DNA from 2 places in the Clostridium sp. 7_2_43FAA genome. Region 2 is predicted to be linked to the other one. Evidence: a T-box and tRNA genes for the amino acid it is inferred to sense, from the RefSeq annotation. Region 2 holds a T-box; the other holds one or more tRNA genes.

Evidence for each region. The T-box of region 2 lies ahead of CSBG_RS17595 (glycine--tRNA ligase). A T-box ahead of a tRNA ligase gene usually reads a tRNA of that ligase, here a tRNA-Gly.
Region 1: it has a tRNA-Gly gene. The T-box ahead of CSBG_RS17595 (glycine--tRNA ligase) is inferred to sense a tRNA for this amino acid. The anticodon was not compared.

Annotation. Positions count from the first base shown of each region.
Region 1 is NZ_JH815222.1:3,051,098-3,054,791, forward strand. It holds tRNA gene CSBG_RS15445 (tRNA-Lys) at 164-239, opposite strand; tRNA gene CSBG_RS15450 (tRNA-Gly) at 243-316, opposite strand; gene CSBG_RS15455 (hypothetical protein) at 379-1,053, opposite strand; gene CSBG_RS15460 (HNH endonuclease signature motif containing protein) at 1,340-1,756, shown strand; tRNA gene CSBG_RS15465 (tRNA-Gly) at 1,988-2,062, opposite strand; tRNA gene CSBG_RS15470 (tRNA-Leu) at 2,084-2,167, opposite strand; gene CSBG_RS15475 (NPCBM/NEW2 domain-containing protein) at 2,403-3,694, opposite strand, start outside.
Region 2 is NZ_JH815223.1:271,558-275,251, reverse strand. It holds gene CSBG_RS17595 (glycine--tRNA ligase) at 220-1,611, opposite strand; T-box leader at 1,655-1,821, opposite strand; tRNA gene CSBG_RS17590 (tRNA-Asn) at 2,031-2,105, opposite strand; tRNA gene CSBG_RS17585 (tRNA-Asn) at 2,137-2,211, opposite strand; tRNA gene CSBG_RS17580 (tRNA-Asn) at 2,241-2,315, opposite strand; gene lysS (lysine--tRNA ligase) at 2,499-3,694, opposite strand, start outside.

The DNA.
Region 1 (3,694 bases), on a different contig from region 2:
CCTTTGTGCACTTTTATTTTTTATAATTACATTTAATTAAAGTGTTCAACATTATGTAGATTTACTCTCAATCATTGGAGTGAAAAAAATTATATATTATATTTTTAAACTATTTTATTTTTATATATACAAAAAAGAGATTACATAGTAATCTCTTTTTATTTGGTGCGTTATCAGGGGATCGAACCCGGGACACCCTGATTAAGAGTCAGGTGCTCTACCAACTGAGCTAATAACGCATATGGAGCGGGTGATGAGAATCGAACTCACGTAACTTGCTTGGAAGGCAAGGGCTCTACCATTGAGCTACACCCGCAAATTTTATTGACAATAATATTATATATTCCACAATTATTACTGTCAATAATAAATTTTCCCTTAAATTATTTCTGTAAGTGATTTTAATAAAATATCTCTAAATTTCTCACCATCACGCTTATTTTTATTAGCTCTTTCGCATATGTTATTCCATTCAGGGATACTTATACCAATCCTATCTTTAAATTCCCTTTCAGTTGTTGTCATATAGCTTGAATTTACTACAAACTCCCCTAAATCCTTTGGGGTATTAAAAATTTTTAAGTATAAAAATTCTCTGTTATCTCCATACCAGGTTCTATTAAAGTCCCTGGAAAACCTTTGAAGTGCTCTAATTAATTTATCCTTAGGCAAAGACCAACAATCCTTTACCATTTTTACATGCCTTCTCATATTATCTGCTTCTTCTTTAGATATTTTCTTATTTTTTTCTCCATCTAAGATTATTTTTTCTACTGGAATGTTTGGAATACTAATAACCATTCTTTCTTTTCCATATATCCATTTATAAAATGCCTCTTGTAAAAACGAATATTGAATATATCCTAATAACATTTTCTCATTTGGAAAATATGACCATGTATTATTAAGTCCGTTATTCTTACAAAAAACTAAACTATGGATATATATACTTTTTTCATTAGGCAATTTATCCATAAACATATGTCCTCTTATTGTTTTGTTTTCATTAATCAATTCTTCCCAGTAATCAAATGAATCATAGCTATGTCTCACTGTATCACCTTTCTTTCAGCTCAGTAATATAATATACTATACATATATTATATAGTATGTTATACCATCTTTTCAAGTATTTTCAAAGAATATAACAAAGTAAATTTAAACACTTTTACATTACAATATTCTGATAATATAATTTTACACTTATACTTAGTAAAAATATACCACTTTGTTATATATAACTTAAATATACTAAATATTATCTATTACAAAAACTATTATATTGTAGATTATTAATCCCAAAAAATATATAATATTATTAAAGATATAAAAAGGAGGCATGACTTTGTACCACTGTGAAATTTGTGGAGCAACAGCGGATATTCATCATATAGTTCATAAACACGAAGGTGGCTACGATATTAAGTTAAATTATAAATATCTTTGTAACTACCACCATAGAGGAAAAAATGGTCCTCACAACTGTATAGAAACTGATTTGAGGTATAAACTAGAATTACAAGATAAACTCTATAAGTTATTACCCAAAGATTACTATACTGCTAAGGAGCTTTATACTCTTCTAGGAATGTCTAATTCTTCTTTAAAAAAATTAATTAAAAAACTTAAATTATTTAAAGAAGGTTATTCTAAAGAAGATATAATTAAAAACCTCATGGGCGGTAAACTCTACTCATATGCTATGCTTCAAGAGCTTGAATTGGAACGTCTTTTCCATAGTATTAATATTAGCTAAAACATTCTTTTATATTCAAGCTACTAACTATTTATTGCATAGATTTACTAAATTTCTTTAGTTTTAAATTAGATTTATAAAATATACAAAGCTCTTAAATACTATACTACCAAGCAAGACTTGATAACTATAGTTATTTAAGAGCTTTCTTTTATATCAAATAACATATATTCTTAATAAGCGGCAAATAAAAAGCTTTTTAAAAAATATATTATATTCTTAAAAAGCTTTTGGAGCGGAAGACGGGATTCGAACCCGCAACTTTCACCTTGGCAAGGTGACACTCTACCATTGAGTCACTTCCGCATATTATTTTAAATATTTTAATGGTGCAGATGAAGGGAGTCGAACCCCCACGCCAATGGCGCTAGATCCTAAGTCTAGTGCGTCTGCCAATTCCGCCACATCTGCATACCTTGTATTAATATTATATAAAATATTATTTTTTAAATCAATATAAATTGTAAAATTTGGTTATTTTATTTCTATAATAATATCTTATATGTACTTTAATTATCTTAATTATTTTAATAAATTTAATGATCACTAAGAGCTTAACATAGTAAAGTTTCTCTTAGTGATCATTAATTCATATTATATTATATTATTTTTTCACTTCTTGTTTAGCTAGTTCTTCTTTATTGTTTTACTCTATATTAAATATATAAAGTATTCCAACATCATGGTTATCTTCTTTATTTTCATAAGTTATATAGACACCGTAAAGTCCAGCTTTCATATCAGATGTATCTATTGATATGTCTCCATTTTCATCTATAGAATTTTCTACATCTAATTTCTCACTACCTACCATAATTTCCTTAGGTTTCAATGCCTCTCCACTTTTAGACACTACTCTTTCTTTAAGTATAACTTTATTATTTTCTACTGTAGCCATTCCAGCTTCAATTATTTGTAGATTAGCATTTAGTACCTTAAGATTTTTTAAGTTCTTTAGAGGTGATAAATCCCTTACTTCATTTTGCTCTATATTAAGTTCTTCTAAATTCTCAGCATATTCTAAGCCTTTTAAGCTTGTAATTCTTCTGCTACTACCAGTTAAGGTCCTTAGATTATGCATATCTTTTAAAGTTATATCTCCACTCAATCCAAGCGCCTTTTGAATATCTTGTTTTAGATACTTATCTTCAATTTCAATAACTTTATTTAAATCAACTCTTTTTAAGCTATTAATTGTTTCTTTTAATTCAGTTATCATTGATTGTATTTCTTCATAAGTAGATGCTTTATTTTCTATCATTTCTGTTGCTTTTCCCACAGCCTGATCTAGTACACTTAAACTTTCTTCAGTATAAGCTTCTCTATCTATACCTTTAGCACTTTCAACTAATTTAGAAAGCTCTGTATAATCTATGGATTCTGAATTTGCATAATAAAGCTTAGTATCTCCCCATGTAGCGTGGTCTGAACCAATTCCATTTCCACCATCAGTTACTACAAGTTTTAATTCCTTAGCATCATTTATATCAACTTCTACATACTTCATAGCATCTCTAGAAGTCATTACTCCACTATCGAATTTCTTTTCTCCATCGACATATATTTCGAAGGAAACTGAACCTACTGTACCAAACATTTGTCTATCTACTCCAACATATGAGCTAAAGAATGCATAATCTTTATCACTTAAATCATATGTTATTGTTGAAGTTGCATGAGCACCTATACCTCTTTCAAATGATACTTCATTGCCCTCTTCATTAGTTAATCTTAAAGCATTATTACTTGTAGATATATCCTTCTTAGGAGCAGCATAGCTATTTTGAGTAAATTTCCAATCATATTCTGTCAAATACGTATAATCTTCCATGTTTACTACTGCTATAGTTCTTGATTTAGTTACTTCATTACCATCACTATCTAGAACTTTATAAGTAATTGGATATTTTCCTGGTTTATTAAAGTTTACTTCACCAG
Region 2 (3,694 bases):
TTATTGCCTTAAAAAGTTAATCTCTTATTTTTATAAAAGGGCTCACGAAACGCGAGCCCTTTTTAAACTATTGATTTTACTTACTTAAAGGTATCTTTAAACTTAAATGGAAATTTAGGGTATATTATTTATATATGAACAAAAAGAGAAACTCTAATTCGAGCTTCCCTTTTTATCAGCTAATATCAAAGTTTATTTTAATATAGCCCCTTCTTAAAATTAGAATTCTAAGCTTTTTTCAATATAAGCTTCTAAATCTGAAATTTTTATTCTTTCTTGTTCCATAGTATCTCTATTTCTAATAGTAACTGCTTCATCTTCTAAAGTATCAAAATCTATTGTTATACAGAACGGAGTTCCTATTTCATCTTGTCTTCTATATCTCTTACCAATACTTCCAGCTTCATCATATTCTATATTGAATTTTTTGCTTAAGTCAGAATATACATCTAAGGCTTTTTCTGAAAGCTTCTTTGAAAGTGGTAAAATTGCTGCCTTATATGGAGCTAAAGCAGGATGTAAATGCATAACAGTTCTAACATCCCCACCTTCTAACTCTTCTTCATCATATGCATCTACTAAGAAAGCTAATGCAACTCTATCAGCTCCTAAAGATGGTTCTATAACATAAGGAACATATTTTTCATTAGTGCTTGGATCTAAGTAACTCATATCTTGACCTGAGTGTTCTTGGTGCTTTTTTAGGTCATAATCTGTTCTATCAGCTATTCCCCATAATTCACCCCATCCAAATGGGAATAAATATTCTATATCTGATGTTGCATTTGAATAGAAAGATAATTCTTCTTCACCATGATCTCTCATTCTTAAATTATCTTGTTGTACTCCCAGATTTAATAAGAAATTCCAACAATAATCCTTCCAATACTTAAACCATTCTAAATCTGTTCCTGGCTTACAGAAAAACTCTAACTCCATTTGCTCAAATTCTCTTGTTCTAAATGTAAAATTTCCTGGAGTTATTTCATTTCTGAATGATTTACCAACTTGAGCAATACCAAATGGAACTTTCTTTCTTGAAGTTCTTTGTACTGATTTAAAGTTTACAAATATACCTTGAGCTGTTTCCGGTCTTAAGTATATTGTACTAGCAGAATCTTCTGTTATTCCTTGGAATGTTTTAAACATTAAATTAAATTTTCTTATATCAGTATAATTTAATTTTCCACACTTAGGACATACTATATTATTCTTTTCTATATATTCCTTTAATTGCTCATTAGACCAACCATCTGCACTAGCAACTTCTGCTCCATTTTCAGTCATATGATCTTCCACTATCTTATCAGCTCTGAATCTTGCTTTACATTCCTTACAATCCATTAAAGGATCTGAAAATCCACCAACGTGTCCTGATGCAACCCACACTTCTGGATTCATTAATATAGCACAGTCTACTCCTACATTATATGGACTTTCTTGAACGAACTTCTTCCACCATGCCTTTTTAACGTTATTTTTAAATTCTACTCCTAATGGACCGTAATCCCAAGAGTTGGCTAACCCTCCATATATCTCTGATCCTGGGAATACAAAACCTCTACTCTTACAAAGAGCAACTATTTTTTCCATAGTTTTTTCTACTGCCATTTTAATACCTCCAATTTTTTATAAATAAAAAAGGCCCCAAACCTAAAGGGACGAAATTTCAATTCCGCGGTTCCACCCTTCTTGGCTTTAGCCCAACTTTCAGTGTTAATACTCAAAAGCGCCCTTCAACTTAAATTAATAACGATTTACACCAACCATCGTCTCTCTAAAAGAAATATTAAGTTTACTCCTCTTTATCATTGTATCTATTAAATTATATATTAATTTTACCAAAAGCCTTTTATATGTCAAGTGCAAAAGGCTTTCTATTAAAAATCTTTATTAAATTAATACTTATATTATTTTTAGCTATATTCTATTTATCATTATTTAAATTTAAATATTATATCTCTCTTATATACAAAAAGAGTTTTATAACAATAGACAAATTATCTATTCTTATAAAACTCTTATAAAAATGGCTCCGTGGAGAGGATTCGAACCTCCAACCTATCGGTTAACAGCCGAGTGCTCCACCATTGAGCTACCACGGAATATTCTTATAAATTAATTTTAAAATTAAAATGGCTCCGTGGAGAGGATTCGAACCTCCAACCTATCGGTTAACAGCCGAGTGCTCCACCATTGAGCTACCACGGAATATTCATAAATTAATTTTAAAATCAAAATGGCTCCGCGAAGAGGATTCGAACCTCCAACCTATCGGTTAACAGCCGAGTGCTCCACCGTTGAGCTATCGCGGAATATTTACTACATTAGTTATTATATCAAGTTTCATTAATATTGCAAGTGTTTTTTATGATTTTTTTAATTTTAATTTTTAAATATCTCAAAATGCATTAAAATTTAATAAAAATATTTATGTGAATTTTAATAAAATCTATCTACTACAAAATAAAAAGGCTGTCTATGACAGCCTTAAAATACTACTTTTGTGGTTTCATTGTTGGGAACATTATAACATCTCTTATAGATGCTGAATCTGTTAAGAACATTATAACTCTATCTATACCTATTCCTAATCCACCTGTTGGAGGCATACCTGTTTCTAAAGCACTCATAAACTCTTCATCTATCATGTATGCTTCATCATCCCCTAGTTCTCTTTCTTTTTCTTGTTGATTAAATCTTTCTCTTTGAACTATTGGGTCATTTAATTCTGAATATGCATTACATATTTCTCTTCCAAATACAAATCCTTCAAATCTTTCAGTAAATTTATCATTTCCTCTTTTCTTTTTAGTTAAAGGTGATATTTCTACTGGGTAATCACATATAAATGTTGGTTGTATCATATGTTGTTCTGCATATTCTTCAAATAGAACATTTAACACTTCGCCCTTTGTTACGTGCTTAATATTCTTCTTAAATTCTAAATTCTTTTCTTTAGCTATAGCCTGAGCTTCTTCATCTGATTTTATCTCATTAAAATCTATACCTGTATGTTCTTTTACAGCATCAACCATAGTTATTCTTCTCCATGGCGGTGCAAAGTCAATTTCTGTACCTTGATAATTAACCTTAGTTGTTCCATTTACTTTTTCGCATACTGATGCAATCATATTTTCTGCAATTTCCATCATATCGTTATAGTCTGAAAATGCTTCGTATAATTCTATCATTGTAAATTCAGGATTATGTCTTACAGACATACCTTCATTTCTAAAAGTTCTTCCCATGTCATAAACTTTTTCTAATCCAGCAACTATACATCTCTTTAAATATAATTCTGGAGCTATTCTTAAATACATATCTATATCTAAAGTATTATGATGAGTTATAAATGGTCTTGCTGACGCTCCTCCAGCTATAGGTGCAAGCATTGGAGTTTCAACTTCTATAAATCCTCTGTTATCTAAGAATTCTCTTACTCCTTTAAGTATAGTTGCTCTCTTCATGAAATTAGTCTTAACTTCTGGGTTTGAGATCATATCTACTTCTCTTTGTCTATATCTTAAATCTGGATCTTTTAATCCATGCCACTTTTCTGGTAATGGTTTTAATGATTTACATATTAATTCAAAATTCTTAACCTTAACTGAAACTTCTCCAGTTTTAGTTTTAAATACTTCTCCAGTTGCAACAACCCAATCACCTAAATCATATGTTTTATATGACTTTA